3 regions of the Streptomyces sp. P1-3 genome follow, and region 1 is predicted to be linked to each of the others. Evidence: predicted binding sites of a transcription regulator. Region 1 holds the regulator's gene; each other region holds the start of a gene.

Region 1 (9,901 bases):
CCGAGACGGCGTGCCGTCCCTCGGGCCCGTCCAGGACGAACTCGCCGTTGCCCGGCACGGTCTCGACGACGAAGACGGGAGCGGTCACGAGACCACACCGCCCCGCGGCTGCGCGACGGTGGCCACCGCCTGGTCCAGTTCGGCGGCCAGCACCTCGACCAGGCGGGCCGCGGGCATCTCGCGGGCCAGCCGGTGGCCCTGCCCCGCCCACAGCGCCATGCCCTGCGGGTCGCCCGCCTTGGCCGCCGCCTTGCGCAGCCCGGAGGTGAGGTGGTGCACCTGGGGGTAGGCGGCGGGCGCGTACGGGCCGTGCTCGCGCATGAAGCGGTTGACCAGGCCGCGGGCCGGGCGGCCCGAGAAGGCGCGGGTCAGTTCGGTCCGGCCGAACAGCGGGTCCGTCATCGCCCGCTTGTGGAGCGCGTGGGCACCGGACTCGGAGCAGACCAGGAAGGCGGTGCCCAGCTGGGCGGCGGTCGCGCCCGCCGCCAGCACGGCGGCGATCTGCGCTCCGCGCATCAGCCCGCCGGCCGCGATGACCGGGATCTGCACGGTCTCGCGGACGGTGGTGAGCAGGGACAGCAGCCCCAGGCCCGCCCCGGTGCAGTCGGCCTGCGGGTCGTCCCGGTGGGTCCCCTGGTGACCGCCCGCCTCGATCCCCTGCACGCAGACGGCGTCCGCGCCGGCCCACTGCGCGGCCTGGGCCTCGGCGGGCGAGGTGACGGTGACGACGGTACGGGTGCCCGCCTTGGCGAACGCGTCGAAGACCGCCCGCGAGGGGCAGCCGAAGGTGAACGAGACCACCGGTACGGGGTCGTCCAGCAGGATGGCGAGCTTGACCTCGTACGCGTCGTCGCCGCCCGAGTCGGGGTCGCCGAGCGGGGTCTCGTACCAGGACGCCTCTCCGGCGAGCTGCTCCTTGTAGACCTCTACGGCGGCGGGGTCGGCGGTGAGCGGCTGCGGCATGAACAGGTTCACGCCGAAGGGGCGGTCGGTGAGCCCGCGGAGCTGTTTGATCTCCTGGTACATCGCCTCCGACGTCTTGTAGCCCGCGGCGAGGAAGCCGAGGCCACCGGCATCGGAGACGGCTGCGGCGAGCTTGGGGCAGGAGGCGCCACCCGCCATGGGGGCCTGCACGATCGGATACCGAAAGAGATCGGTCAGCGCGGAGGACATGAACACATCGTGTCACGTCGGCGGCACCGAGCAGTACCGGCCTCGGGCGCGTCGGCGCCCGGCGGCCGGACAGGCACCGGTTCGCCCTATTCGCCCCCGGACCCGGTCCGGGGGCGGCCAAGCGGAGCCTGGCGGGGAGCCGCGTCAGCGTCCGTTGAAAGCATCCTTCAGGCGCGAGAACAGCCCCTGCTGCCCTGGCTTGAACTCGCCCATGGGGCGCTCCTCGCCCCGGAGCTTCGACAGACGGCGCAGCAGTTCCTCCTGCTCCGGGTCGAGCTTGGTCGGGGTCTGCACCTCGACGTGCACGATCAGGTCGCCCCGGCCGCCGCCGCGCAGATGCGTGACGCCGCGCTGGTGGAGCGGGATCGACTGGCCGGACTGGGTGCCGGGCCGGATGTCGACCTCCTCCAGGCCGTCCAGCGTCTCCAGCGGCACCTTCGTGCCGAGGGCCGCCGCCGTCATCGGGATGGTGACCGTGCAGTGCAGATCGTCGCCGCGGCGCTGGAAGACCGGGTGCGGCAGTTCGTGGATCTCCACGTACAGGTCGCCGGCCGGGCCGCCGCCCGGGCCGACCTCGCCTTCCCCGGCGAGCTGGATCCGGGTGCCGTTGTCGACACCCGCGGGGATCTTGACCGTGAGCGTGCGCCGGGAGCGCACCCGCCCGTCGCCCGCGCACTCCGGGCACGGGGTCGGCACGACGGTGCCGAAGCCCTGGCACTGCGGGCACGGACGGGAGGTCATGACCTGCCCCAGGAAGGACCGCGTCACCTGGGAGACCTCGCCGCGGCCGCGGCACATGTCGCAGGTCTGGGCCGAGGTGCCGGGGGCCGCGCCCTCACCGCTACAGGTCGTGCAGACCACGGCCGTGTCGACCTGGATGTCCTTGGTGGTGCCGAAGGCCGCCTCGTTCAGCTCGACCTCGAGCCGGATCATGGCGTCCTGGCCGCGCCGCGTCCTGGAGCGCGGTCCGCGCTGCGACGCGGTCCCGAAGAACGCGTCCATGATGTCGGAGAAGTTCCCGAAGCCCGCGCCGAAGCCGCCGGCACCCGCGCCCGCGCCGCCCGTGCTGGACAGGGGGTCGCCGCCGAGGTCGTAGACCTGCTTCTTCTGCGGATCCGACAGGACCTCGTAAGCGGCGTTGATCTCCTTGAACCGCTCCTGGGTCTTCGGGTCCGGGTTCACATCCGGGTGCAGCTCGCGCGCCAGCCGCCGGAACGCTTTCTTGATCTCGTCCTGCGAGGCATCGCGCCGCACGCCCAGGACCGCGTAGTAGTCAGTCGCCACTTACGACTCCGCCAGGATCTGTCCGACGTAACGTGCCACTGCGCGTACCGCTCCCATCGTTCCGGGGTAGTCCATGCGGGTCGGTCCGACCACGCCGAGTTTGGCGACCGCCTCGTCGCCAGAACCGTAGCCGACCGCGACGACGGACGTGGAGTTCAGCCCTTCATGGGCGTTCTCGTGCCCGATGCGTACGGTCATGCCCGAATCCTTGGCCTCGCCGAGCAACTTGAGGAGGACGACCTGTTCCTCCAGCGCCTCCAGAACGGGCCGGATGGTGAGAGGAAAGTCATGTCCGAAGCGGGTGAGGTTGGCGGTGCCGCCGATCATCAGCCGCTCTTCGGTCTCCTCGACCAGGGTCTCCAGCAGCGTGGCGAGCACGGCGGAGACCGTGCCCCGGTCGTCTGCCTCGAAGGACTCGGGCAGATCCTGCACCAGCTGCGGAACGTCCGAGAAGCGCCGCCCCACGACCCGGCTGTTCAGCCGGGCCCGCAGATCGGCCAGCGACGTCTCCCCGACGGGGGCCGGGCAGTCCACCATGCGCTGCTCGACCCGGCCGGTGTCCGTGATCAGCACCAGCATGACCCGGGCGGGCGCGAGCGCGAGCAGCTCCACATGCCGCACCGTGGAACGGGTCAGCGACGGATACTGCACGACGGCGACCTGCCGGGTCAGCTGCGCCAGCAGCCGCACCGTGCGGCTCACCACGTCGTCCAGGTCCACCGCGCCGTCCAGGAAGTTCTGGATGGCGCGCCGCTCCGCCGGGGACAGCGGCTTGACGCCCGCAAGCCTGTCCACGAAGAGGCGGTAGCCCTTGTCGGTGGGGATCCGGCCCGCGCTGGTGTGCGGCTGGGCGATGAACCCCTCGTCCTCCAGGGCGGCCATGTCGTTGCGCACGGTGGCCGGTGAGACGCCGAGCCGGTGCCGCTCCGTGAGCGCCTTGGAGCCCACCGGCTCCTCGGTGCCCACGTAGTCCTGGACGATGGCGCGCAGCACCTCAAGTCTGCGTTCACTCAGCATCGCGCGCACCTCCAGTCCGGCCGATTCCCGGGCCTTGTCCCCTGGCACTCAGCTGTCATGAGTGCCAGATCTTCCTGAGCCAGTGTACGGCCGGGTGCCACGGCCTGGGCAAGGCCCGTCCCGGCCCTGTGGACAACCACACCGGACCGGGAGCGGACCCGCCCGGGCACCCTGGGCCGCGCCGCCGCACGCTGGGGTCAGACATCGCGCGCTAGCGTCTGACATATGGACAGCAACGGGGAACCGGCCCGCTGGGAACGGCTGGCGCCGGGCGTCGCCCGGCGGCGGCTGCCGGGCTGGGACGCGACGACCGGCGCGATCGCGGGCGAGCACGGGTTGCTGGTGGTCGACACCGGCGCGACGCTCGCCGAGGGGGCGGAGATCCGCCGCGAGGTCACCGCGCTCTTCGGCCGCCGCCCGACCCACATCGTGCTCACCCATCCGCACTTCGACCATGTGCTGGGCACGGCCGCCTTCTCGGGCTGCGAGGTGTACGGGGCGGTCGGTCTGGACGAGCTGCTGGCGCGCGAGCGGGACGAGCTGCGCTCGGACGCGGTACGGCACGGTGTCGACGCCGAGGACGCGGCCGAGGCCGCGGATCTGCTCGTACGGCCGCGGCACGCGGTCTGCGGGGAGCTCACCGTCGACCTCGGCGGCGGGCGGCGGGTCCTGCTGGCCAACGTCGGCCCCGGCCACAGCGGTCACGATCTCGCGGTGCTGGTCCCCGGTCCGCCCGAGGTGGTCTTCTGCGGCGACCTGGTCGAGGAGTCGGGGGAACCGCAGGCCGGGCGGGACGCAGTCCCCGGCCGGTGGCCCGCCGCGCTGGACCGGCTGCTCGCGCTGGGCGGCGATGAGGCGGTGTACGTGCCGGGGCACGGGGCCGTGGTGGATGCCGGATTCGTCCGGGCCCAGCGCGCGGAGCTGGCGGCGCGTTTCGGCGTGTCGTAGCCCTGCCTCGTAGCCACGACCTGCCATTTCTTCGTATCGTCGGCCGGTGCGCAGCAGAGAGTACAACCCCGATCTCACTCCTCCGTGGAAGCGGAAGGCGCCCGTGCCCGAGGTTCCCGCGGAGCCCGATCTCGTGGTCGAGGAGGTCACCACGGGCTTCTGCGGCGCGGTGATCCGGTGCGAGAAGACCGCGCAGGGCCCGACGGTGACGCTGGAGGACCGGTTCGGCAAGCACCGGGTCTTCCCGATGGAGCCGCGCGGCTTCCTCCTGGAGGGGCGCGTCGTGACCCTCGTCCGCCCGGCGGCTGCGGCCCGCACCGGCCCCCGCTTGACCGCCTCCGGCTCCATCGCGGTCCCCGGCATGCGGGCGCGGGTCGCCCGTGCGGGCCGCATCTATGTGGAGGGCCGCCACGACGCCGAGCTGGTCGAGAAGGTGTGGGGCGACGACCTGCGCGTCGAGGGTGTGGTGGTCGAGTACCTGGAGGGGGTCGACGACCTCCCGGCGATCGTGGACGCGTTCGGCCCCGGTCCGGACGCCCGGCTGGGTGTCCTGGTGGACCACCTCGTACCCGGCTCGAAGGAGTCACGCATCGCGGCGGAGGTGACGGGCGACGACGTGCTGGTGGTCGGCCACCCGTACATCGACGTGTGGGAAGCGGTGAAGCCGTCGTCGGTCGGCATCCCGGCGTGGCCGTCGGTTCCCCGCGGGCAGGACTGGAAGACGGGGGTGTGCCGGGCGCTGAGGTGGCCGGAGAACACGGGTGCGGCCTGGCAGCGGATCCTGGGCTCGGTGGGCAGCTATAAGGACCTGGAGCCCGCGCTGCTGGGGCGGGTGGAGGAGCTGATCGATTTCGTGACGACGCCGGCCTGATCCGCCTCCGGCGGTTCTTTCCCCTACCCGCCCCTTCCCGATTTTGTCCTCAATCGCCGGACGGGCTCGAAAATCGAGCCCGTCCGGCGATTGAGGACCGGGGTCCGGGGCGGAGCCCCGGGAAAGCTCAGTCCACCAGGTCCCGCACCACCGCGTCCGCCAGCAGCCGCCCGCGCAGCGTGAGCACCGCGCGCCCCGCCTCGTACGGGCCCCGCTCCAGCAGGCCCTCGGACAGGGCGCGGCGGGAGGCCGCGAGCCCCGCCGGGGCCAGCAGATCCAGCGGGCAGCCGTCCACCAGGCGCAGCTCCAGCAGGATCCGCTCCACGCGGCGGTCCTCCTGGCCCAGGACCTCGCGGCCCGCGCCCGGTGACCGGCCCTCGCTCAGGGCCTGCGCGTACGCGCCGGGGTGCTTCACGTTCCACCACCGCACGCCGCCGACGTGGCTGTGCGCGCCGGGGCCCGCGCCCCACCAGTCGGCGCCGCGCCAGTACAGCTCGTTGTGGCGGCAGCGCCCGGCCTCCGACGTGGCCCAGTTCGAGACCTCGTACCAGTGGAAGCCCGCCGCCGACAGCGTCTCGTCCGCGATCAGATACCGGTCCGCGTGCACGTCGTCGTCCGTCATCGGCACCTCGCCGCGCCGGATGCGCCGGGCGAGCTGGGTGCCCTCCTCGACGATCAGCGCGTACGCCGAGACGTGGTCCGGGCCCGCGCCGAGCGCCGCGTCCAGGGAGGCCCGCCAGTCGTCGTCGCTCTCGCCCGGCGTGCCGTAGATCAGATCGAGGTTGACGTGGTCGAACCCGGCGGCCCGGGCCTCGGCGACGCAGGCCTCGGGGCGACCGGGGGTGTGGGTGCGGTCCAGCACGCGCAGCACGTGCTGCCGGGCGCTCTGCATGCCGAACGACACCCGGTTGAAGCCGCCCTCCCGCAACTCGGCGAGGTAGCGCGGATCAACCGACTCCGGGTTGGCCTCGGTGGTGATCTCCGCCCCGTCGGCGAGCCCGAACTCGTCCCTGATGGCGGCGAGCATCCGGCCCAGGTCCGCGGCGGGGAGCAGGGTGGGCGTGCCGCCGCCGACGAAGACGGTCTCCACCGGGCGCGGGTCGTCGCCCAGCACCTTGCGGGCCAGGCGGACCTCCTCCACGAGCGTGTCGGCGTAGTTGTCGCGCGAGGCGAGCGCGCCGCCGGAGCCGCGCAGCTCACTGGCCGTATACGTGTTGAAGTCGCAGTAGCCGCAGCGGGTCGCGCAGTAGGGGACGTGCAGATAGAAGCCGAGGGGCCGCCCGGCGGCACCGTCCAGTGCGTGGTGGGGCAGCGCCCCGTCGTCCGGCACGGGCTCACCATCGGGCAGTACGGAAGGCATACGTCCCATTGTCCGGCATCGCCGGAGCGGGCCCGACGGGCTCCGGGGCGGGTACGGGCGGGGCTGAGCGGAGGCCCCGCCCGTACGGCTCGCGGAGGCTAGGCCTCGCGCGCTCCCTGGTACATCTCCTCGATCAGGTCCTTGTACTCCCGCTCCACCACCGGCCGCTTGAGCTTGAGGCTCGGGGTCAGCTCGCCGTGCTCGACGTCCAGGTCACGCGGCAGCAGCCGGAACTTCTTGATCGTCTGCCAGCGCTGGAGCCCCTCGTTGAGGCGCCGCACGTAGCCGTCGATCAGCTCGTTGACCTCGGGGGTGGCCACGACATCGGCGTACGTCGTGGCGGCGAGGCCGTGCTCCTCGGCCCAGCCCATGATCGTCGGCTCGTCGAGGGCGATGAGCGCGGTGCAGTAGTTGCGGTCGGCGCCGTGCACCAGGATGTTGGAGACGAAGGGGCAGACCGCCTTGAACCGCCCCTCGACCTCGGCGGGTGCCACGTACTTGCCGCCGGAGGTCTTGATCAGGTCCTTCTTGCGGTCGGTGATCCGCAGGTAGCCGTCCGGCGACAGTTCGCCGATGTCCCCGGTGTGGAACCAGCCGTCCGGCTCCAGCACCTCCGCCGTCTTCTCCGGCAGACCGTGGTAGCCCTGCATGACGCCCGGGCTGCGCAGCAGGATCTCGCCGTCCTCCGCGATCCGCACCTCCAGGCCGGGCAGCGCCTTGCCGACGGTGCCGGTGCGGTAGTTCTCCGGGTTGAGGAAGCTGGCGGCGCTGGACTCGGTGAGGCCGTACGCCTCCAGGATGTTGATGCCCGCGCCCGCGAAGAAGTAGCCGATGTCGGGGGCGAGCGCGGCCGAGCCGGAGACGGTGGCGCGCAGCCTGCCGCCGAACGCCTCGCGCAGCTTGGCGTAGACGAGCTTGTCGGCGACGGCGTGCTTGGCCTTGAGGCCGAAGGGGACGTCCGCGCGGCCGGTGCGGCGGAAGGTGTCCTGCGAGACCTTGGCGTGTTCGCGGGCCACGTCGGCGGCCCACAGGAAGATCTTGTACTTGGCGGCGCCGCCCTCGCGGGCCTTGGCCGCCACACCGTTGTAGACCTTCTCGAAGATGCGCGGTACGGCGCACATGTAGGTGGGCCGGACGATCGGCAGGTTCTCGATGATCTTGTCGACCCGGCCGTCCACGGCCGTGGCGTGGCCGAGCGCGATCTGCTGCGCGGTCAACACCTTGCCGAAGACGTGCGACAGCGGCAGCCACAAGTACTGCATGTCGTCGCTGCGGACCAGGCCGGTGCCCTGGATCGCGCGGGCCATGTAGGACCAGGCGTCGTGCGGGAGCCGGACGCCCTTGGGCCGGCCGGTGGTGCCGGAAGTGTAGATCAACGTCGCGAGCTGGTCGGAGCGGAGCGCGTCCATGCGCTCCCGTACGGAGTCGGGGTGCTCGGCCAGGTACGCCGCACCGCGCTTCTCCAGCTCGTCGAGGGAGAGCACCCAGCCGTCGGGGTCCCCCTCGGCGGGCACCGCGTCCTCGGCCTTGATCACCACGACATGGCGGAGCTCGGGCAGCTCGGCGCGCTTCTCTCGCGCCTTGGCGAGTTGGGCCGCGTCCTCGGCGATCAGGGCCCGGCTGCCGGAGTCGGCGAGGATGAACGCCGTCTCCTCGGCGTTGGTGCTCGGGTAGACGGTGGTCGTGGCCGCCCCCGCGCACAGCACACCGAGGTCGGCGAGGATCCATTCGACGCGGGTGCTGCAGGCCAGCGCCACCCGCTCTTCGGGGTGGAGCCCGAGGTCGACGAGTCCGGCGGCGATGGCGAAGACCCGGTCGGCGGTCTGCCCCCAGGTCAGCGAGCGCCAGTCGTCGGGGCCCGTTCCGGTGGGGGCACCTCCCTGCTCGAGCGAAGCCCGCTTGGGGGAAGACGGCACCGGGTAGCGGTACGCCTCGGTGTCCGGTGTCTCTTCGACGCGTTCGAGGAAGAGCGTCGCCAGGGACGCCGGCCGGGTGTCGAGCAGCTTCTGTGTGTCGGTCACGGCATCCTCCGCAGGGCCCGCCTCAGCCCTTGTTGACTCACGAGTAACCTTCGAGCGAGATCAGGGTAAGGGCCGGACACCTGCTTGATAAGGGTCTGGCCGGACGTTGTTGAAAGCGTAATCGATCGACTACGTACCGCTATGTTCCGCAGGCGAACGTAACGGCCCGGCACGAGACGCGCCGGGCCGTACGGGGGCGTATGCGACCGGGGCCTACTTCTTGCCCTTGCCCTGGCCACCGGACTCGTCGCTGGACAGCACCGCGATGAACGCCTCCTGCGGGACCTCCACCGAGCCGACCATCTTCATCCGCTTCTTGCCCTCCTTCTGCTTCTCCAGCAGCTTCCGCTTACGGGAGATGTCGCCGCCGTAGCACTTGGCGAGGACGTCCTTGCGGATGGCGCGGATGGTCTCGCGGGCGATGACCCGGGAGCCGATCGCGGCCTGGACCGGCACCTCGAACGCCTGCCGGGGGATGAGCTCCCTCAGCTTGGCGACGAGCCGTACGCCATACGCGTACGCCGCGTCCTTGTGCGTGATGGCGGAGAAGGCGTCGACCTTGTCGCCATGCAGCAGGATGTCGACCTTGACCAGGCTGGACGCCTGCTCGCCGGTGGGCTCGTAGTCGAGCGAGGCGTAGCCGCGGGTCTTGGACTTCAGCTGGTCGAAGAAGTCGAAGACGATCTCGGCCAGCGGCAGCGTGTAGCGGATCTCGACGCGGTCCTCGGAGAGGTAGTCCATGCCGAGGAGCGTGCCGCGACGGGTCTGGCACAGCTCCATGATCGAGCCGATGAACTCGCTCGGGGCCAGGATCGTGGCGCGCACGACCGGCTCGTAGACCTCGCCGATCTTGCCCTCGGGGAACTCGCTCGGGTTGGTGACCGTGTGCTCGCTGCCGTCCTCCATGAGCACGCGGTAGACCACGTTGGGGGCGGTGGCGATCAGGTCGAGGCCGAACTCCCGCTCCAGGCGCTCGCGGATCACGTCGAGGTGGAGCAGGCCGAGGAAGCCGACGCGGAAGCCGAAGCCGAGCGCCGCGGAGGTCTCCGGCTCGTAGACCAGGGCCGCGTCGTTGAGCTGGAGCTTGTCCAGGGCCTCGCGGAGGTCCGGGTAGTCGGAGCCGTCCAGCGGGTAGAGGCCGGAGAACACCATCGGCTTGGGATCCTTGTAGCCGCCCAGCGCCTCGGTGGCACCGCCCGACTGCTGGGTGATGGTGTCACCGACCTT
Region 2 (9,901 bases), 1.1 Mb from region 1:
GCGCCTGGCGGCGAGCGAACCGTCCTCGCGAGGAGCGTAGGAGACCGGGCCGCGGTTGGACGCGACGAGGACCTGGGCGCCTGAGCGGTCGGGGGCCATGTCGCGAGCCTAGCCCCACGCCGCCGCGCGCAAACGTGAGCCGGGTCTCGTGCCGTGTCGCCTCCCGGCGAGGGGCCGTGGGTGCCTGCCGCGCCGCGCGGGTCCCCTGGGCGGCTGGCTTCTGCGGCGCCCGGGCGCTGGGCGCCGCCTGCCCGGTGCCCGGGTCGGTGCCGCTCTGGGGCTCCCCCAGCGCGGCCGCTGGGAGGTGCCCCCACTCGTACGGTGGGCCTACTGGCCTACCGCTGAGGCGCCCGGAGCGCGCAGGCGGCCACCCCGCCGGTTACGCCGCGCGGCGCGTCGCGTACTCCGGGATGTCGCGCATCGGCGGCCGCTCCTCCGTGTCCACCGGCGACGTACGCGGCACGAATCCGTCCTCCCCCCGGTCGAACTGCGTCAGCCGCGACCGCATCAGGTGCCCGCGCGCCAAAGGGCCGCGGTTCAGGCGCAGTTGAGCCGTGCGGTAGATCGCCGCCGCCATCCGGCCCAGGGCCTGGCTGTCCTGGTGCCGGTGCTTGCGGACGCCCACGTCCACCTGGGCCAGCGCGTCCAGTCCCACCGTGTGCAGCGCGTCGACCAGGAGGCCCAGCTCGACCCCGTACCCGACCGGGAAGGGGAGCCGCTCCAGCAGGGAGCGGCGGGCCGCGTACTCTCCGCCGAGCGGCTGGACGAAGCCCGCCAGCTGCGGCCAGTGCAGGTTGAGCAGTGGCCGGGCCACCAGTTCGGTGACCCTGCCGCCCTGGCCGGGCGCCGTACTGCCGGAGTCGGGCCCGCCGGACAGCGCCAGCGGGCGCTCGTACATCGCCTTGACGAAGTCCACGTCCGGCTCCGTGAGCAGCGGACCGACGATCCCCGAGACGAAGTCCGCCGAGAAGTCCTTCAGGTCCGCGTCGACGAAGCAGACGATGTCGCCCTCGGTGGCGAACAGCGCCCGCCACAGCACCTCGCCCTTGCCGGGCAGCGCCGGTATCCGGGGGAGTATCGCGTCCCGGTGGATCACCCGCGCCCCGGCGGCCGCGGCGACCTGCGACGTACGGTCGGTGGAGCCGGAGTCGACCACGATCAGCTCGTCGACGAGCGGCACCGCCTCGGACATCAGCTCGCTCCGGATGACGCGGACGATCGCGCCGACCGTCGCCTCCTCGTTGAGGGCGGGCAGCACGACGCTGACCGTGCCGCCGCCGGCGCGCTTGGCGGCCAGGAGCCGATCGAGCGGACGGTCGGCTGCGGACCAGGACCGCCGGGCGAGCCAGCGCTCCACCTCTTCCAGCACGTGAACGACTCCCTGTCCTGTCCCGGGCCCTGCTGCCTGGTTGATCCATCTCGTGTTTCGGACGACTATCTCAACCGTCCGAGCCTTCGGTTACAGTCTTGAACAACGCGGATGGCCCTCGCACGCCGGGGTCGGTCCGCCGACAAACGCCTGGGTCAGCCCAGCGCCATACCGCTCATCCAGAGGGGCAGAGGGATACGGCCCGTTGAAGCCCCGGCAACCCTCCAGCCGGTCTCGCGCATCCGCGGCGAGGCTCCCGGCTAGGGAAGGTGCCAAATCCGTCTCGCGGCGAAACTCGCCCCGAGGAAGATGAGGAGAAAGGGCCTCGCCTCCATGGCTGTGCAATCCGTCGAAGCCTCGACCGCCCCCACCACCCCGGCCGCCCCTTCCGTCGGCGGAGCCGACTCGAAGACCGCAGCGCTCGGCCCCGCCGTCGCCCTGTCCTGCCGCGAGTGCGGAGAGCGCTTCGCGCTCGGTCCGATCTTCGCCTGCGAGGTGTGTTTCGGGCCGCTCGAAGTCGCCTACGACCTGCCGAGCGGCGGGCCCAGTCAAGCGGCAGCCCTGCGCGAGCGCATCGAGGCCGGGCCGAACAACATCTGGCGGTACGCCCCGCTGCTGCCCGTCCCCGCCGACGTCGCGGACAAGCCCAACCTGAACCCCGGCTTCACCAAGCTGGTCAAGGCCGACAACCTCGCCCGCGAGCTCGGCATCACCGGCGCCCTGCACGTCAAGGACGACTCCGGCAACCCGACCCACTCCTTCAAGGACCGGGTCGTGGCCATCGCCGTCGAGGCCGCCCGCGCCTTCGGCTTCACCACCCTGTCCTGCTCCTCCACCGGCAACCTGGCCGGCGCCGTCGGCGCCGCGGCCGCCCGTGCCGGATTCCGCTCCTGCGTGTTCATCCCGCACGACCTGGAGGCGGGCAAGGTCGTCATGGCCGCCGTCTACGGCGGTGAGCTGGTCGGCATCGAGGGCACCTACGACGACGTGAACCGCTTCTGCTCGGAGCTGATCGGCGACCTGCTCGGCGAGGGCTGGGGCTTCGTCAACGTCAACCTGCGCCCGTACTACGGCGAGGGCTCCAAGACGCTGGCCTACGAGATCTGCGAGCAGCTCGGCTGGGAGCTGCCCGACCAGATCGTCATCCCGATCGCCTCCGGCTCCCAGCTCACCAAGATCGACAAGGGGCTCAAGGAGCTGATCCAGCTCGGGCTGGTCGCCGACAAGCCGTACAAGATCTTCGGTGCCCAGGCCGAGGGCTGCTCCCCGGTCTCGCGCGCCTTCAAGGACGGCCACGACGTCGTACGGCCGGTCAAGCCCGCCACGATCGCCAAGTCGCTGGCCATCGGCAACCCGGCGGACGGCCCGTACGTGCTGGACATCGCGCGCCGTACCGGCGGGGCGGTGGAGGACGTGACCGACGAGCAGATCGTCGACGCCATCAAGCTGCTGGCCCGCACGGAGGGCATCTTCGCGGAGACCGCGGGCGGGGTGACCGTCGGCGTGACGAAGAAGCTCATCGAGACCGGTCGGCTCGACCCGGCGCTGACCACCGTCGTACTGAACACCGGCGACGGCCTCAAGACCCTGGACGCCGTGGCTCCGACCACCGGCCCGACGGCGACGATCCGCCCGAGCCTGGACGCGTTCCGCGACGCCGGCCTGGCCTGACGTCCGCCTGGCCTGAAGTCCGCCGCCAACCAGTACACACCGAAGGTGACCCCATGAGCGTCAACGTCCGCATCCCCACCATCCTCCGTACGTACACCGGAGGGCAGGCCGAGGTGACCGCCGAGGGCGCGACCCTGGCCGAGGTCATCGCGTCGCTGGAGAAGAACCACCCGGGCATCGCCGCCCGCGTCCTGGACGACCAGGGCAAGCTGCGCCGCTTCGTCAACGTCTACGTGAACGACGACGACGTGCGCTTCGAGGGCGGCCTGGAGGCGGCCACGCCGGACGGCGCCGGGGTCTCCATCATCCCGGCCGTCGCCGGAGGCTGACGACCGTTCGCCCCGTCTCTTAACACCGCACATACGGAATCGCCCCGTCCTGATAAAAACGGACGGGGCGATTCCGCGTCATGAACCGCGATACGCTGTGCGCGAATCCCCACCAGGCACAGTGCCGATCGCATATGAGAACTCGTCAAGTTGTGCGCAAATGGTGTGCGCGAATTGCCGGAGTTGATGCGTCATGTCCGGCCCGACTTGCCCTGGATCTCCCGGAATTCTCCACATATCGACGTTCGCCCGCGTCCTGAATTCTCGTCCGATTGACCTGTTGCGCTGGGCATTGGGGCAGATACATTCAGCGGCGGTCGACGCGTTCCGGCGCACACCTCTCACTGACCGTGAGGGGTGAGGTCTGACCCGGGTCCGCGGAGTGCGGTCCTGTGCAAGGGCCAGTAATAGGGGAGTTAGGAATGGCTCAGGGCACCGTCAAGTGGTTCAACGCGGAGAAGGGGTACGGCTTCATCGCGGTCGACGGTGGTGCGGATGTGTTCGTCCACTACAGCGCGATCCAGATGGACGGCTACCGCACCCTTGAGGAGGGCCAGCGAGTTGAGTTCGAGATCTCGCAGGGCCAGAAGGGGCCGCAGGCGGACATGGTCCGGCTGTCGGCCTGAACGCCGAGACGCAGACCGCTGACGTCAGCGTACGAAAGGGCCCGCGCTTCCAGGGGAGCGCGGGCCCTTCCGCGTGTCCGGCGCCGGTCCCTCCGGGGTGGGGCGCTCGCCCTGATTGGCTTGCGCCCACCCTCCCCCAGACTTCGTCCGGGGGTGCCCCCACCGACCACCACCCCTCAACGACGCCCTTCGGGCGGCTTGCACTCGATGGGGTCGAGTGCTAATCATTGCGTTAGCACTCTGGCAGTGAGAGTGACAATTAAGGACCGGGTCGGTGAGGCCCGCAGGCCCGGCGGGGCAAGGAACCGCAGGGGCAGGCAGGCCGTCCGTCGCGGGCGCCAGCGCGGTCCGGAGCAATCCACCCCAGTCCTGGGAGGACCACTTCTATGGCCAAGATCATCGCGTTCGACGAGGAGGCGCGGCGAGGCCTCGAGCGCGGCATGAACCAGCTCGCGGACGCCGTCAAGGTGACCCTCGGCCCCAAGGGCCGCAACGTCGTCCTCGAGAAGAAGTGGGGTGCCCCCACGATCACCAACGATGGTGTCTCCATCGCCAAGGAGATCGAGCTCGAGGACCCGTACGAGAAGATCGGCGCCGAGCTGGTCAAGGAGGTCGCGAAGAAGACGGACGACGTCGCCGGTGACGGCACGACGACCGCGACCGTCCTCGCCCAGGCGCTGGTCAAGGAGGGCCTGCGCAACGTAGCCGCGGGCGCCAACCCGATGGCCCTCAAGCGGGGTATCGAGAAGGCCGTCGAGGCCGTCTCCGCCGCCCTGCTGGAGCAGGCCAAGGACGTGGAGACCAAGGAGCAGATCGCCTCCACCGCCTCCATCTCCGCCGCCGACACCCAGATCGGCGAGCTCATCGCCGAGGCCATGGACAAGGTCGGCAAGGAAGGCGTCATCACCGTCGAGGAGTCGCAGACCTTCGGTCTCGAGCTTGAGCTCACCGAGGGCATGCGCTTCGACAAGGGCTACATCTCCCCGTACTTCGCGACGGACATGGAGCGTATGGAGGCGTCCCTGGACGACCCGTACATCCTGATCGTCAACTCCAAGATCTCCAGCGTGAAGGACCTCCTGCCGCTGCTGGAGAAGGTCATGCAGTCCGGCAAGCCGCTGCTGATCATCGCCGAGGACATCGAGGGCGAGGCCCTGGCGACCCTGGTCGTCAACAAGATCCGCGGCACCTTCAAGTCCGTCGCCGTCAAGGCTCCGGGCTTCGGCGACCGCCGCAAGGCCATGCTCGGCGACATCGCCATCCTCACCGGTGGCACCGTGATCTCCGAGGAGGTCGGCCTCAAGCTGGAGAGCGCCGGCATCGACCTGCTCGGCCGCGCCCGCAAGGTCACCGTCACCAAGGACGAGACCACCATCGTGGACGGCGCCGGTGACGCCGACCAGGTGCAGGGCCGCGTGAACCAGATCCGCGCCGAGATCGAGAACTCCGACTCGGACTACGACCGCGAGAAGCTCCAGGAGCGCCTCGCGAAGCTGGCCGGCGGCGTGGCCGTCATCAAGGCCGGCGCCGCCACCGAGGTGGAGCTCAAGGAGCGCAAGCACCGCATCGAGGACGCGGTGCGCAACGCCAAGGCCGCCGTCGAGGAGGGCATCGTCGCCGGTGGTGGCGTGGCCCTGCTCCAGGCGTCCCAGGTCTTCGAGAAGCTCGAGCTGGACGGCGACGAGGCCACCGGTGCCAACGCCGTGAAGCTGGCCCTGGAGGCCCCGCTCAAGCAGATCGCCGTCAACGGTGGTCTCGAGGGCGGCGTCGTGGTGGAGAAGGTCCGCAACCTCACCGTCGGTCACGGTCTGAACGCCGCGACCGGTGAGTACGTGGACATGATCGCCGAGGGCATCATCGACCCGGCGAAGGTCACGCGTTCCGCCCTGCAGAACGCCGCGTCGATCGCCGCGCTGTTCCTCACCACCGAGGCCGTCATCGCCGACAAGCCGGAGAAGGCCGCCGCGGCCGCTCCGGGCGGCATGCCGGGCGGTGACATGGACTTCTGATCGACAGCTGTCGGTCCACGTCCTGAACACGCCCCGGGGCGGCATCCTCTGCGAGGATGCCGCCCCGGCGGCGTTTCCGCGCGCGTGCCGGAACCGGCGGGTCAGCGCGCGCCGGAGGCCCCGGCGGCTTCGAGCGCGGCCCGCAGATGGCCCCGGGAGTCGGTCAGCAGGCGGTTCGCCGTCGGGGCGTCCACGCCGGCGAGGATGGCGAGGATGGCCGGTTTGACCTCGCCGTCGGTGGCGGTGAGGGCGTTCTCGATGCTCCTGTCGTCCGCTCCGGTGGCGAGGTGGACGATCCGGCGGGAGCGGGCGCGCAGCTTGTCGTTGGAGGCCCGTACGTCGACCATCAGGTTTCCGTAGGTCTTGCCCAGCCGGATCATCGTGATGGTCGAGAGCATGTTGAGGACGAGCTTCTGGGCGGTGCCCGCCTTGAGCCGGGTGGAGCCGGTGAGCAGCTCGGGGCCGACGACGATCTCGATGCCGTGGTCGGCGGCCGCGGCCAGCTCCGAGTCCGCGTTGCAGGACAGCCCGATGGTCAGCGCGCCCAGGCGCCGGGCGTGTTCGACCGCGCCGATGGCGTACGGGGTGCGGCCGGAGGCGGAGATCCCGACGACGGTGTCGCGCGCGGTGACGGCCAGGGCGTCGAGGTCGGCCGCGGCCAGCTTCCTGCTGTCCTCCGCGCCCTCGACGGAGGTGACCATGGCCTCGGGGCCGCCCGCGATGAGCCCCCGTACCTGGCCGGGGGCGGTGTTGAAGGTGGGTGGGCACTCGCTCGCGTCGAGGACGCCGAGCCGGCCCGCGGTGCCCGCGCCCGCGTAGACCAGCCGCCCGCCGTCCGCCATCCGGGCGGCGGTGCCGTCGATGGCGGCGGCGATACGGGGCAACTGGGTGGCGACGGCGGCGGGTACGCCCGCGTCCTCGGCGTTCATGATGCGGGCGATCTCGACCGTCTCCAGGCGGTCGATGCCGGCCAGTTCGGGCCGGAACGCCTCGGTGGTCAGGGCGTCGAGCTGGGCGCGCAGATCGTGGTGGTCGGGGGTGGGGGTGGGGGTGGCAGGCATGACGGCGGCGGCTCTTTTCCGGTGCTGTCGAGGGGGGTCGGCGGCGGGTGCGGGTCCGGTGCTGTCTGTCGTTCCGGTGCTGTCTGTCGTGGGTCAGCGGCGGTTGCGGGGGACGTGCCGGTGCGCCAGTGCCTCGTAGGAGGCGGACAGGGCGGGGGCGGCGGACTCGTACGTCCGTTGCGCGACCCCGATGAACAGGCAGTCCACCACCAGCAGCTGGCTGGTCCGGCTGGACATGGCGGCCGGGCGCAGCTCGCTCTCGCGGGCGGTGGAGGTGGTCAGGACGTGGTCCGCGTAGGCCGACACCTCGCCGTCCGGACGCCCGGTGATCGCCACGGTGGTGGCCCCGTGCTCGAAGGCGACGCGCAGCGGTTCGATGACGTCGGTGGTGCGGCCGGAGTGGGTGATGGCGATGGCCACGTCCCCGGTGCGCAGCTGGACGGCATTGGTGACCGCCAGGTGCGGGTCGCCGGGCGCGTGCGCGATCAGTCCGATGCGCAGCAGCTTCTGTACGAGGTCCTGGCCGACGAGGTGGGACGCGCCGATGCCGTACACGTCGATCCGGTGGGCGGCGGCGAGCGCGGTGACGGCGGCTTCGAGCTGGCCGGTGTCGAGTCCGGCGGCGGTGTCGGCGAGGCACTGCCGCTCTTCCTGCGCGAGCTTGGCGACCACGTCGGCGATCGGGTCGTCGACCGCGATGTCGGCGGTGACGGCGGGGGCCCGTCCGGCGGCCTGCTGGGCGGCGAGGGCGGCCAGCGCCAGGCGCAGATCGCGGTAGCCGGGGTAGCCCAGCAGCCGCGCGGTGCGGACCACGGTGGCCTCGCTGGTGCCGGTGCGTGCGGCCAGCCCGGTGACGGTGAGTGCGGCGCACCCGGCCGGATCACCGGCCACGGCCTCGGCGACGAGCTGCATGGAGCGGGTCATGGAGGGGGCGAGGGTGCGGACTTTGGCGGCGAGCGCGGTGGGAGTGGGCGGGGCGGCACCCGCCTGATGGAAAGTTTCCTTCAGTGGACTGGCCATCTATGAAAAGTATTTTCAGACTTCGGGGGGCGTCAACCCGCCAAGCCGCGTGACAATGATCTGTATGGAGCTCGAACAGGCACTGCACGCGGCGCGGGCCCTGGTGCTGGCCGATCTCGCGGCCGGCCAGGTCGCCCAGGCGGACATCGTCTCGCTGGTCGAGGACGCGGTGGCGCACCGCAGGTGGTGGGTCGAGCAGTGGCCCGAGGGGGCCGCGTATGTGGCGGGCCTGGTGGCCCAGGACGTACAGGACGCGCTGCTGGAGCGGTACGGGCGCTGGCCGCTGTGCCCGGTGTGCGTCGAAGGCGGCGACCCGCACGCTTTGGATGTCGAACCGGAGCTGGGTGCCGACCCGCACTGGGTGTGCGGGAAGACGGCGGTCGCGGTGGCCCGGGTCGGTTCGCTGGGTGCCGCACCCGGGATGGTGAACAGCTGATGGTCTGCTACATCGACCCTCCCGTCTGGCCCGGCCACGGCCGGATGTGGTCGCACCTGGTCAGTGACGTCTCGTACGAGGAGCTGCACGCCTTCGCCGACCGCATCGGGGCCCCGCGCCGGGCCTTCGAGCGGGACCACTACGACGTACCGAGCGACCTGTACGGGGAAGCGGTGCGCGCCGGGGCGGTGGAGGTCGAAAGCAGGGAGCTGGTCCGGAGGCTGGTCTCGGCGGGCCTGCGGCGGCCGCGCTACCAGCGGCCGAACGGGGAGTCTCCGGGGGAGCCGGGGCACGGGTGAGGCAGCGCGGGTGAGGCGTGGTCCCCGTCCGTCACCGTGCGGGGGCGGCTGCCGGCGGCTGGGTGGCGGCGGCCGGTGCGGGTGATGCGGCCGCCGGTGCGGGCGATGTGGTCGTCGGCAAGGGTGCGGCCGCCGCATGCGTGCGCTGGTGCAGCCGGGAGGCGAGGACGGTCGTGCCGATCGCGGCGGCGGCGAGCACGGCGGACAACCAGGCCACCGCCGGGTACCCCCAGCCCGCCCCGATGGCCAGGCCGCCGAGCCACGGCCCGAGCGTGTTGCCGATGTTGAAGGCGGAGGTGGTGGTCGCACCGGCGAGGGTGGGCGCGGCGCCGGCCACGTTGAACATCCGGGCGTTGAGCGCGGGCGCCGTGGTGAACGCGGCGACCCCGAGCAGCAGCGACAGGCCCACCGCCGGCACGGCGTGGTGCGCGGCCAGGGCGAGGAGGGCCAGCACGGCGGAGGTGGCCGCGATGCCCCCGTACATCGTGCCGAACGGGCGGGCGTCGGCGATCCGCCCGCCCAGCGCCGTACCGATCAGCGCGCCGACGCCGAAGAGCGCGAGCACGGTCGGCACCCAGCTCTCGGCCAGTCCGGCGACGTCGGTGAGCAGCGGCGCGAGGTAGGAGAAGAGCGAGAAGACCGCCGCGGCGTTGAGCGCGGTGGTGGCCAGCGCGAGCCACACCTGCGGGTCGCGGTAGATCCGCAGCTCGGCCCGGAGCCGCGGCCGGTCCTCGCCGGTGGGCACCTCCGTACGGGGTACGAGCGTCGCCACGCCGACCAGTCCGAGCACGGACAGCCCGGCCACCGCCCAGAACGCGGCCCGCCATCCCGCGTGCTGCCCGAGCAGCGCGCCCGCGGGCACCCCGGCGATGTTCGCGATGCTCAGCCCGCCGACCATCACCGCCATGGCCCGCGCCCGCGCGGTCGGCGGCACCAGCGACACGGCGACCGCCGCGCCGACGGCCCAGAACCCGGCGCACGCGAGCGCGCTGACGACCCGCGACGCGAACAGCACCGCGTACGTCGGGGCCAGTGCCCCGGCCGCCTGCCCGAGCCCGAAGACGCCGAGCAGCGCGATGAG
Region 3 (9,901 bases), 2.3 Mb from region 1:
AGGAACGGCTCCGGGAGCAGGCCGCCGAGCTGCATGACCGGCACCGCGTGGAGGCGGAGGTGCTGCGCGCGGACCTGGCGCAGGACGGCGGGATCACATCCGTCGAGAAGCGGCTGTCGGACTCCAAGCGCCCCGTCGAGCTGCTGGTGAACAACGCGGGCTTCGCGAACCGCGGCACCTATCTCGACGTCCCCCTGTCGGACGAGCTGAGGATGCTCAAGGTGCACTGCGAGGCGGTGCTGCGGCTGTCCACGGCGGCCATCGTCCCCATGCGTGAGCGGGGGCGCGGCGGGGTCATCAACGTCGCGTCGACGGGGGCGTACCTACCGCGCGGCACGTACGGGGCGAGCAAGGCGTGGATCGTGCAGTTCACGCAGGGCATGCCCCAGGACCTGGCGACGAGCGGCGTACGGACGATGGCGGTGTGCCCCGGCTACGTACGGACGGAGTTCCACGAGCGGGCCGGGATGGTCATGGCCGAGGTGCCGGAGTGGATGTGGCTGGAGCCGGACCGGCTCGTCAGGATCGCGCTGAAGGACTTCGCGCGCGGGAAGACGCTGTCCGTCCCGGATCTGCGGTACAAGACGATGCTGGGCCTGTTCAAGCTGGCTCCGCGCGGTGCGATGCCCCGCATCTCGCCCAACCACGGCCGCTACTACGGCGACAAGAGAGCGGGCGAGGCGAAAGTGGGCGACAAGGCCTGACGTCCCCGGACACGGGCGAGGCCCGGACTCCCCGAGGGGAAGTCCGGGCCTCAGCCTTGTTCTTCGGGCCCTGACCGGGGGTCAGTGCGAGTGGCCGTGGCCGTGGCCGTGACCCGCCTCGGCCTCCTCCTCCGCCGGCTTCTCGACCACGAGCGTCTCGGTGGTGAGCAGCAGGGAGGCGATGGACGCGGCGTTCTCCAGCGCGGAGCGGGTGACCTTGACCGGGTCGATGACGCCGGCCTTCACCAGGTCGCCGTACTCGTCGGTCGCGGCGTTGAAGCCCTGGCCCTTGTCGAGCTCGGCCACCTTGGCGGTGATCACGTAGCCCTCGAGGCCGGCGTTCTCGGCGATCCAGCGCAGCGGCTCGACCGCGGCGCGGCGGACCACGGCGACACCGGTGGCCTCGTCGCCGGAGAGGCCGAGGTTGCCCTCCAGCACCTTGACGGCGTGCACGAGCGCGGAGCCACCGCCGGAGACGATGCCCTCCTCGATCGCGGCGCGCGTCGCGGAGATGGCGTCCTCCAGACGGTGCTTCTTCTCCTTCAGCTCCACCTCGGTGGCGGCACCGACGCGGATCACGGCGACACCGCCGGCCAGCTTCGCGAGGCGCTCCTGGAGCTTCTCGCGGTCCCAGTCGGAGTCCGTGGCCTCGATCTCGGCCTTGATCTGCGCGACGCGGCCGGCCACGTCCTCCGCGTTACCCGCACCGTCGACGATGGTGGTGTCGTCCTTGGTGACGGTGACCCGGCGGGCGGTGCCCAGCACGTCCAGACCGGCCTGGTCGAGCTTGAGGCCGACCTCCTCGGCGATGACGGTGGCACCCGTGAGGGTGGCGATGTCACCGAGGATCGCCTTGCGGCGGTCACCGAAGCCCGGGGCCTTGACGGCCACCGCGTTGAAGGTGCCGCGGATCTTGTTGACGACCAGCGTGGACAGCGCCTCGCCGTCGACGTCCTCGGCGATGATCAGCAGCGGCTTGGAGCCACCGGCCTGGATGACCTTCTCCAGCAGCGGCAGCAGGTCCTGGATGGAGGAGATCTTGCCCTGGTGGATCAGGATGTACGGGTCGTCGAGGACGGCCTCGAGACGCTCCTGGTCGGTGACGAAGTACGGCGAGAGGTAGCCCTTGTCGAAGGCCATGCCCTCGGTGAAGTCCAGCTCCAGACCGAAGGTGTTGGACTCCTCGACGGTGATGACACCGTCCTTGCCGACCTTGTCGATCGCCTCGGCGATCAGCTCGCCGACCTGCTGGTCCTGGGCGGACAGCGCGGCGACGGCGGCGATGTCGGACTTCTCGTCGATCGGGCGGGCGGTCGCGAGCAGCTCGTCGGAGACGGCCTTGACGGCGGCGTCGATGCCCTTCTTCAGCGCGGCCGGGGAGGCACCCGCGGCGACGTTGCGCAGGCCCTCGCGGACCAGCGCCTGGGCCAGCACGGTGGCGGTGGTGGTGCCGTCACCCGCGATGTCGTTGGTCTTGGTCGCCACCTCCTTGACGAGCTGGGCGCCCAGGTTCTCGTACGGGTCCTCGATCTCGACCTCGCGGGCGATGGTGACACCGTCGTTGGTGATGGTCGGGGCGCCGAACTTCTTGTCGATGACGACGTTGCGGCCCTTGGGGCCGATCGTCACCTTCACGGTGTCGGCAAGCTTGTTGACGCCGCGCTCAAGGGCGCGACGGGCGTCCTCGTCGAACTTCAGAATCTTCGCCATGGGAGCGATTCAGTCCTCTCGTTGCGATCGGCGGCCGCCCTGGCAGCGGCCGGCATCGCGCGAAACGAACTGCGCCCCTGCCCCGTCCGTGTCAGAGCGGGAACCAGGGGCGCACTTCAAAAGCAACTTCGGTGAATTACTTCTCGACGATCGCGAGCACGTCGCGGGCCGAGAGGACGAGGTACTCCTCGCCATCGAACTTCACCTCGGTGCCGCCGTACTTGCTGTAGAGCACGACATCGCCGACCTTCACGTCGAGCGGCAGGCGCTCGCCGTTCTCGAAGCGGCCCGGGCCCACGGCCAGGACAGCGCCCTCCTGGGGCTTCTCCTTGGCAGTGTCCGGAATGACCAGGCCGGAGGCCGTGGTCTGCTCGGCGTCGAGCGGCTGGACCACGATGCGGTCCTCAAGCGGCTTGATGGCAACCTTGGAGCTGGCGGTCGTCACGATCCGACCTCCCCCTTCGGAGATCTCACGGGGTTAACTGTCTGAGGTGGCGACCAGGTCGATCCGTCGTCGCGGGTGCCGGACCTGCCCGTCGCTGTGTTGGCACTCCATGGTGCGGAGTGCCAGCCCTGAGACTAGGACGCGGTTAGCACTCAGTCAACTAGAGTGCCAACCTGCTGGGCGCGTCGGCGCCGCCGCGCGCCCCCTCGGCGCTCCGCGACCCCCATCCACCTGGGGCAACGGCCCGGTCCTGGGCAAGGTTCCGGACGGGGACAATGGGCGGGTGGACGTTGACGCATTCGACCGACTGCTCTCCCCCGAGGGACAGGAGCTGCTGGCCGCGCTCCGGGACTACGACCCGGCCCGCGAGCTGGCCACCGCGACCCGGCTGCGCCGCGACCACCCGGCCGAGCTGGTCTCGGCGGCGCTGACCCAGGCGCGGCTGCGGCAGCGGGCGGAGGCGAAGTTCGGCGCGGACGCGTACCGCATGTACTTCACCCCCAACGGCTTGGAGCAGTCCACCCGGGTGTCGGTCGCCCGGTACCGCGCCGAACGCTTCGCCGACCACGGGCCCGTGGAGGTCCTCGACCTGTGCTGCGGCATCGGCGGCGACGCGCTCGCGCTCGCCGCGCGCGGCTTCGTCGTCCCTGCCGTCGATCGCGACCCGCTGACCTGCGCGGTCGTGCGGGCCAACGCCGAGGCGCTCGGGGTGTCCGAGCTGCTGCACGCCGTGTGCGCGGACGTCACGACGTACCCGGGGGCCAAGGAGTACGAGGCCGTGTTCATCGACCCCGCCCGGCGCGGCGGCCGGGGCCGGATCTTCGACCCGGAGGCGTACTCACCGCCGCTGTCCTGGGCCGTGGAGACGGCCCGCGCGGCCGACTTCGGTGCCATCAAGATCGCGCCGGGCATCCCGCACGAGGCGATCCCCGACGACGCCGAGGCGGAGTGGGTCTCGGACGGCGGGGACGTGAAGGAGGCCGTCCTGTGGTTCGGCGCCGAGCCGGGCGCGCGCCGGGCGACGCTGCTGCCCCAGGGCGTGTCGCTCACCGGCCGCGGCCTGCCGGACCCGGACGTACGCCCCGTGGGCCGCTACCTCTACGAACCGGACGGCGCCGTGATCCGCGCGCATCTGGTCGCCGAGGTGGCGGAGGAGGTCGGCGGCGGGCTGATCGACGAGACCATCGCGTACGTGACGGCGGACGGGCTGGTGCCGACTCCGTACGCGTCGGCGTACGAGATCACCGACGTGCTGCCGTTCAACGTCAAGCGGCTGAAGGCGCTGCTGCGGGAGCGCGGGGTGGGCGTGGTGACGGTGAAGAAGCGCGGGTCGGCGGTGGAGCCGGAGGAGCTGCGCAGAAAGCTGAAGCTCGACGGAGCGAACTCCTGCACGGTCATCCTCACCCGGGTGGCGGGGGCTCCGACCATGCTGCTGGGGCACCCGGTCAGCCGGTGAGGCGGCGGGCCACCAGGCGGTAGTAGTCGACCGACTTGAGCAGGCCCAGGGCTCCCGTGGTGGTGAGTATGCCGGTGATGGCCAGGACCGCGGGGTACATCGCGTCGGAACCGGATCCGGAGACGACCAGGGTGCCGGCCAGGGCGAGGCCCGTGCAGCACAGCACCAAGGACGGCAGGAACCAGAAGAGCGCGCGGGCGGGGGTGTGCCAGGCGGTGACCGCCACGGCGTCACCTGCCGCGGCCTCGTCGTGCAGGCGGTCCCTGGCGTCGGCCTCCTCGCGTATCCCGTCGGCCAGTATGAGGACCGAGGGGACTGCCAGCGCCAGGGCGATGCCGAGCAACACCGCGCCCACGACGACGCCGAACGGCTCGCCCTCCGACATGTAGCCGACGCCCGGCACGGCCAGGACGCAGCCCAGGACCAGCAGGGCCGTCAGCAGCCACAGGCCCAGGGCCCGGCCCGGGGCCAGGTATCTCCGTGCCAGCTGCGGCAGCTCCGGTGGCTGCGGTGCGGTCTGTGCTCGCGGTGCGGGCTCGATCAGGGGAGCGGTCACCGTTCAAGTGTCCACCCCGGCCCCGGCGCACCCGCGGGTGGGGCGTCAGACCTGCTCGAACCGCCAGCGGTGCACGGCCCGGCGGGCCAGTCCCTCCGGAGGCTCCGGGAGCTCCGGCAGCTCGGCGTCGTACGCGGCGTCCCACCAGGTGACGACCAGGACCCGGTCCTCGGGCGCGCGGAACGTCTCACGGCGCGACGGGGCGGGGGCCAGCTCCTGCCTCCTGGCCCATTCCAGGAGCTCCGCGCCCCGGTCCTGCGCCGCCCGCGCCTCCCACATCAGCGCGACGGTCATGCCGTGCCCCTCATGAGTACAGGTTGTCCTTGCTCAGCTCGTGGAAGTGGTCGTGGTCGTGGTGGTCATGGCCGTGGTCGTGGCCCGGTACGTGGGTCTCCGTCACCGGCAGCGAGGAGTCCGCCGACAGGTCCCACGACGACGCGGGCCGGTTGCGGGCCACCATCTCCGCGCCGAGCGCCGCCACCATCGCGCCGTTGTCCGTGCACAGCTTCGGCCGCGGCACGCGCAGCGTGATGCCCGCGTCCTCGCAGCGCCGTTCCGCCATCGCCCGCAGCCGGGAGTTGGCCGCCACGCCGCCGCCGATCATCAGGTGGTCGACGCCGTTGTCCTTGCAGGCGCGGACCGCCTTGCGGGTGAGCACGTCCACGACCGCCTCCTGGAAGGACGCGGAGACGTCGGCCACGGGCACGTCCTCGCCCGCCGCCCGCTTCGCCTCGATCCAGCGCGCGACCGCCGTCTTGAGGCCGGAGAAGGAGAAGTCGTACGCCGGGTCGCGCGGACCGGTCAGGCCGCGCGGGAAGGCGATCGCGGCCGGGTCGCCGTCGCGCGCGATCCGGTCGATGACTGGACCGCCGGGGAAGCCGAGGTGCAGCACCCGGGCGATCTTGTCGAACGCCTCACCCGCGGCGTCGTCGATGGTGGAGCCGAGCGGGCGGACGTCGGCGGTGATGTCCGGTGCGAGCAGCAGGGACGAGTGACCGCCGCTGACCAGCAGCGCCATCGTCGGCTCGGGCAGCGCGCCGTGTTCGAGCTGGTCGACGCAGATGTGCGAGGCCAGGTGGTTCACCCCGTACAGCGGCTTGCCCAGCGCGTACGCGTACGCCTTGGCCGCCGAGACGCCGACCAGCAGGGCACCCGCGAGCCCCGGGCCCGCCGTTACCGCGATGCCGTCCAGGTCGGAGGCGGCGACTCCGGCTTCCTTCAGGGCGCGCTGGATGGTGGGGACCATCGCCTCCAGGTGCGCGCGGGAGGCGACCTCGGGGACCACGCCGCCGAAGCGGGCGTGCTCGTCGACGCTGGAGGCGACGGCGTCGGCGAGCAGCGTGTGGCCGCGCACGATGCCCACGCCGGTCTCGTCGCAGGAGGTCTCGATGCCGAGAACGAGAGGTTCGTCAGCCATGGGTGTGGGTTCCTTGTGTTCCGTGCGTTCCTGGGATGGGGGTGTGGCCCGCCGTGGGGCCGGAGGCGGCGGAGGACGGTGCCGCGGGTCGCGGGGCGCTCGCCGGATCCCCCAGCCGCATCACCAGCGCGTCCACGTTCCCCGGCTGGTAGTAGCCCTTGCGGAAGCCGATCGGCTCGAAGCCGAAGCGCTCGTAGAGGCGCTGCGCGCGGGTGTTGTCCACGCGCACCTCCAACAGCACCTCGTGGCACTCGAAGGCGGTCGCGGCCTGGAGCAGGGCGGTCAGGAGCCGGGCGCCAAGGCCCGTGCCCCAGTGGTCGCGGGCGGCGCCGATGGTCAGCACGTCGCCGGTGCCGTCGATCGCGGAGAGCCCGGCGTAGCCGACGACCCGGCGCTCCCCCTCCTCCGTGACGTCCTCCGCGACGACGTAGCGGCGGTTCGCGTCCGGGCCGCGGGCGTGGGCCAGGTCGGACCAGAACATGCCGCGCGACCAGGCGTCCTCGGGGAACAGGTCGTGTTCGAGCACCAGCACCGGTTCGATGTCCCACCAGCGCATCTCGCGCAGTACGACGGTCACCGTGTCTCCTCGCCCTCCCCCAGCCCTGACGGCTGGGAGGTGCCCGCTTCTCCGTCCGCTGCGTCGCTCACCGCGGCGTGACCACCTTGTAGTTCGCCGGCACCTGCGCGTCGGGGCGGCGCAGGTACAGCGGGCGGTCCGGCAGGAAGCCGCCCGACTCCACCGACTCACCGGCGGCCAGCTTCTCCGCCGCCAGGGCCGCCAGCGCGGCCGCCGACTGGTGCTCGGGCATGCCCGCCGGCACGTCGCCGAAGAAGTCCGGGTACAGCAGCGCGCCCGCGCCGACGGCGGGCAGCTCGGCGATCTCGGGGAACCGCTCGGCGATCTCGGCGGGGCGGTTCACCGCGGGCTCGGTGGCGCGCGAGCGCGGGTCGTCGTACCGCGCCCAGTAGACCTCCTTGCGGCGCGCGTCCGTCGCGACGACGAACGGCCCGGTCAGGCCGGCCTGCCCGGCGGCGTACGCGATGCCGTCCAGCGAGCACAGCCCGTGGACGGGGACGTCGAGCGCCGCCCCGAAGGTGGCGGCGGTGACCAGGCCGACGCGCAGCCCGGTGTACGGCCCGGGTCCGACGCCGACGACGACGCCGGTCACGTCGGCCAGGGCGTGTCCCGTCGTCCGCAGGACGCGGTCCACGGCGGGCAGGAGCAGCTCGCCGTGGCGGCGGGCGTCGGTCTGACTCGACTCGGCGACGACCTGCGTTCCGTCGTGGAGGGCGGCGGTGACGGCGGGGGTGGCGGTATCAAGGGCGAGCAGCAGCACGGGACCAGCCTACGGCGCGCGGCGGGCCGCCGGTCCCGCGCTCTCCCCCGGGGCCGTCCGGGCGACCCCAACGGGCTGGATTTTCCGGCCCGTCCGGCACTTGGGCGCCGGAACGGCGAGGGGTGGGGTGCTACGGTCGCGGTGACGAGATGTGGGATACGGGAATACGGTCGTACGAAAGGTGGCACAGCCGTGGCACGCAGCAGCACCGGAACCGCCGTGGCCGCACTCACCGCAGCGGCGATAGCCGCCGTCGGCTTCCTCGCCTACCAGGCCAACGCGACCGCCCCGGACCATCCCACTCAGGCCCGCTCGGACTCCCGCAGCAGCAGCCCCAAGGACGGCGGTAAGGGGAAGGAGGGGCGGGACGCGAAGAAGGTGCCCGCGGACTCCGGCACCGGTCGGCGCGTGGTCTACGCGGTGGGCGCGAAGCGGGTGTGGCTGGTCGGCGCTGACGAACGGGCGCTGCGCACCTTCAAGGTCGCGCCCAGCTCGGTGGACCCCGAGCCCGGCGCGTACGGCGTCACCTCGCGGTCGGCGGGCCTCGTCGGCTCGGACGGCGTGCAGGTCGAGCACGTCGTGATCTTCCACCAGGCGAACGGGATAGTGTTCGGGTTCAGCTCGGCGCTGGACGGCTCGACGCCCAATCCGAACGCGCGGAAGAAGACGGGCGGCATCCGGCAGGGCCGCGAGGACGGCTCGGCGATGTGGGACTTCGCGACGAACGAGACCAAGGTCGTCGTCGTTCCGTAAGCGTCCGTGGTCGCCCTCTAAGCGGCCCTGGTCGTCCCGCAAGCGACTCTCGTCGTCCCGCAAGCGCTACGCGGCGTCCCGCTCGGCGCTGCGCGGCGCCCGTTCCTCATCGCGGTCGCGGCACTCCTCGACCGGCTCCGTCTGCTCCTCGGGCGGCGTGGAGACCGCGTTGGCCGCCGCACAGGACGCCAGCAGATCACGCATCGACGGCTGCTCGCCTCGCCCGGTCGGCACGGCGGCGGAGGGCTTCTGCGCCGACATAGATGCCTCCTGTTCGGAGTCGAGAGTTAGGCACACCTAACCCGCTCTCTCACTCCATGTGACCACGGCCGGTACCGTGCGCGCAACATCTTGCCGACGGCTTGTCGGAAACTATGAGAGAGCTGTTCGGGTGGCGCGGCCGTCACCCGGCCAGGACGGACAGGTCCGCCGCCGTCCAGCGCGAGCCCACGCCGGTCACCGTCACCTCGCGTACGTCGTCCGGGTTCGGGTCGGTCAGATGCGCCGCCTCCGTGCCCGCGGCCGCGCCCACCGCGCGCTCGATGACGACGTGCAGCCGGTCCTCCGACAGCTCCTCGACTTTGCCGTCGCCCCACTCGACGACCACCACCGAATCCGGCAGCGACACGTCGAGATCGAGGTCCTCCATCTCGTCCAGGCCGCCGCCGAGGCGGTACGCGTCGACGTGGACCAGCGGCGGACCGTCGCCCAGGGACGGGTGGACGCGTGCGATGACGAAGGTCGGCGAGGTGACGGCGCCGCGTACGCCCAGCCCCTCACCGAGACCGCGGGTGAGCGTCGTCTTGCCCGCGCCGAGCTCACCGGTGAGCAGAACCAGATCACCGGGGCGCAGCAGCTTCGCGAGTCTGCGGCCCAGATCCCGCATCTCCTCGGCCGTACTGACCGAGAGCCGGGCCGTGACGGCCGCGGCGGTGGAAGTGGCGAGCGTCGGTGCGGTGCGCGGGTCGTTCATACCCGCCGATGGTACGGGGACGCGGCGGCCCGCGGAGGCCGCGGCGGACGGGGCGGCGGCCGCGGGCCGGATCAGTCGCGGGCGGGATCGGCCGTTGGGTGAGGTCGCCTGTGACCCGGACCAAGTGTGAGCCGGATCAGCCGTGGGCCGGACCAAGTGTGAGCCGGATCAGCCGTGGGCCGGACCAGGCGTGGGCCGGACCAGGCGTGGGCCGGACCGGCCGAAGGCCGGATCAGCCGTGGGCCGGGCGGGCGCCGTCCGCACGCCCGGACCGCGGCTGACCGCCCGCCCCCGGCGTCCCGTCCGCACCCGCACCCGCCGCCCGCGCGGCGGCCACGCCCGCCCGGGCGAGCAGGTCGGCCAAGTGCGCGTCGACCAGCTGAGGGTGTTCCAGCATCACCAGGTGCCCGGCGTCCGGGACGATCACCAGCTCCGCGCCGGGCAGGGCCTCCGCGATGGCCTCGCTGTGCTCGCTGGGGGTGATCAGGTCCTTGTCGCCCGCGAGCACGAGCACCGGCAGCCCGTCGAAGACGGCCAGCGCCTCCGACTT

The links. The regulator HrcA, encoded in region 1, represses chaperone genes, less so after heat shock. The targets are predictions, from matches to a motif close to TTNGCACTCNGNNNNNCNGAGTGCNAA.
Region 2: the regulator HrcA is predicted to act here: its motif matches at 4,228-4,254, upstream of groL (chaperonin GroEL).
Region 3: the regulator HrcA is predicted to act here: its motif matches at 3,005-3,031, upstream of groES (co-chaperone GroES).

The regions. Positions count from the first base shown of each region.
Region 1 is NZ_CP192512.1:5,463,767-5,473,667, reverse strand. Features, by position in the region: gene ACQUSR_RS23160 (16S rRNA (uracil(1498)-N(3))-methyltransferase) at 1-88, opposite strand, end outside; gene ACQUSR_RS23155 (nitronate monooxygenase) at 85-1,173, opposite strand; gene dnaJ (molecular chaperone DnaJ) at 1,318-2,457, opposite strand; gene hrcA (heat-inducible transcriptional repressor HrcA) at 2,458-3,474, opposite strand; gene ACQUSR_RS23140 (MBL fold metallo-hydrolase) at 3,700-4,422, shown strand; gene ACQUSR_RS23135 (DUF3097 domain-containing protein) at 4,469-5,293, shown strand; gene hemW (radical SAM family heme chaperone HemW) at 5,421-6,653, opposite strand; gene ACQUSR_RS23125 (AMP-dependent synthetase/ligase) at 6,752-8,674, opposite strand; gene lepA (translation elongation factor 4) at 8,888-9,901, opposite strand, start outside.
Region 2 is NZ_CP192512.1:4,316,026-4,325,926, forward strand. Features, by position in the region: gene ACQUSR_RS18615 (alpha,alpha-trehalose-phosphate synthase (UDP-forming)) at 1-99, opposite strand, end outside; gene ACQUSR_RS18620 (glucosyl-3-phosphoglycerate synthase) at 380-1,369, opposite strand; SAM riboswitch class I at 1,542-1,685, shown strand; gene thrC (threonine synthase) at 1,703-3,040, shown strand; gene ACQUSR_RS18630 (MoaD/ThiS family protein) at 3,094-3,369, shown strand; gene ACQUSR_RS18635 (cold-shock protein) at 3,792-3,995, shown strand; gene groL (chaperonin GroEL) at 4,382-6,004, shown strand; gene murQ (N-acetylmuramic acid 6-phosphate etherase) at 6,106-7,065, opposite strand; gene ACQUSR_RS18650 (MurR/RpiR family transcriptional regulator) at 7,159-8,085, opposite strand; gene ACQUSR_RS18655 (hypothetical protein) at 8,150-8,521, shown strand; gene ACQUSR_RS18660 (DUF4031 domain-containing protein) at 8,521-8,820, shown strand; gene ACQUSR_RS18665 (Cmx/CmrA family chloramphenicol efflux MFS transporter) at 8,852-9,901, opposite strand, start outside.
Region 3 is NZ_CP192512.1:3,124,158-3,134,058, forward strand. Features, by position in the region: gene ACQUSR_RS12965 (SDR family NAD(P)-dependent oxidoreductase) at 1-704, shown strand, start outside; gene groL (chaperonin GroEL) at 786-2,414, opposite strand; gene groES (co-chaperone GroES) at 2,551-2,859, opposite strand; gene ACQUSR_RS12980 (class I SAM-dependent methyltransferase) at 3,143-4,315, shown strand; gene ACQUSR_RS12985 (hypothetical protein) at 4,305-4,871, opposite strand; gene ACQUSR_RS12990 (hypothetical protein) at 4,917-5,165, opposite strand; gene tsaD (tRNA (adenosine(37)-N6)-threonylcarbamoyltransferase complex transferase subunit TsaD) at 5,176-6,288, opposite strand; gene rimI (ribosomal protein S18-alanine N-acetyltransferase) at 6,281-6,844, opposite strand; gene tsaB (tRNA (adenosine(37)-N6)-threonylcarbamoyltransferase complex dimerization subunit type 1 TsaB) at 6,933-7,625, opposite strand; gene ACQUSR_RS13010 (hypothetical protein) at 7,818-8,378, shown strand; gene ACQUSR_RS13015 (hypothetical protein) at 8,445-8,639, opposite strand; gene tsaE (tRNA (adenosine(37)-N6)-threonylcarbamoyltransferase complex ATPase subunit type 1 TsaE) at 8,782-9,351, opposite strand; gene ACQUSR_RS13025 (alpha/beta fold hydrolase) at 9,584-9,901, opposite strand, start outside.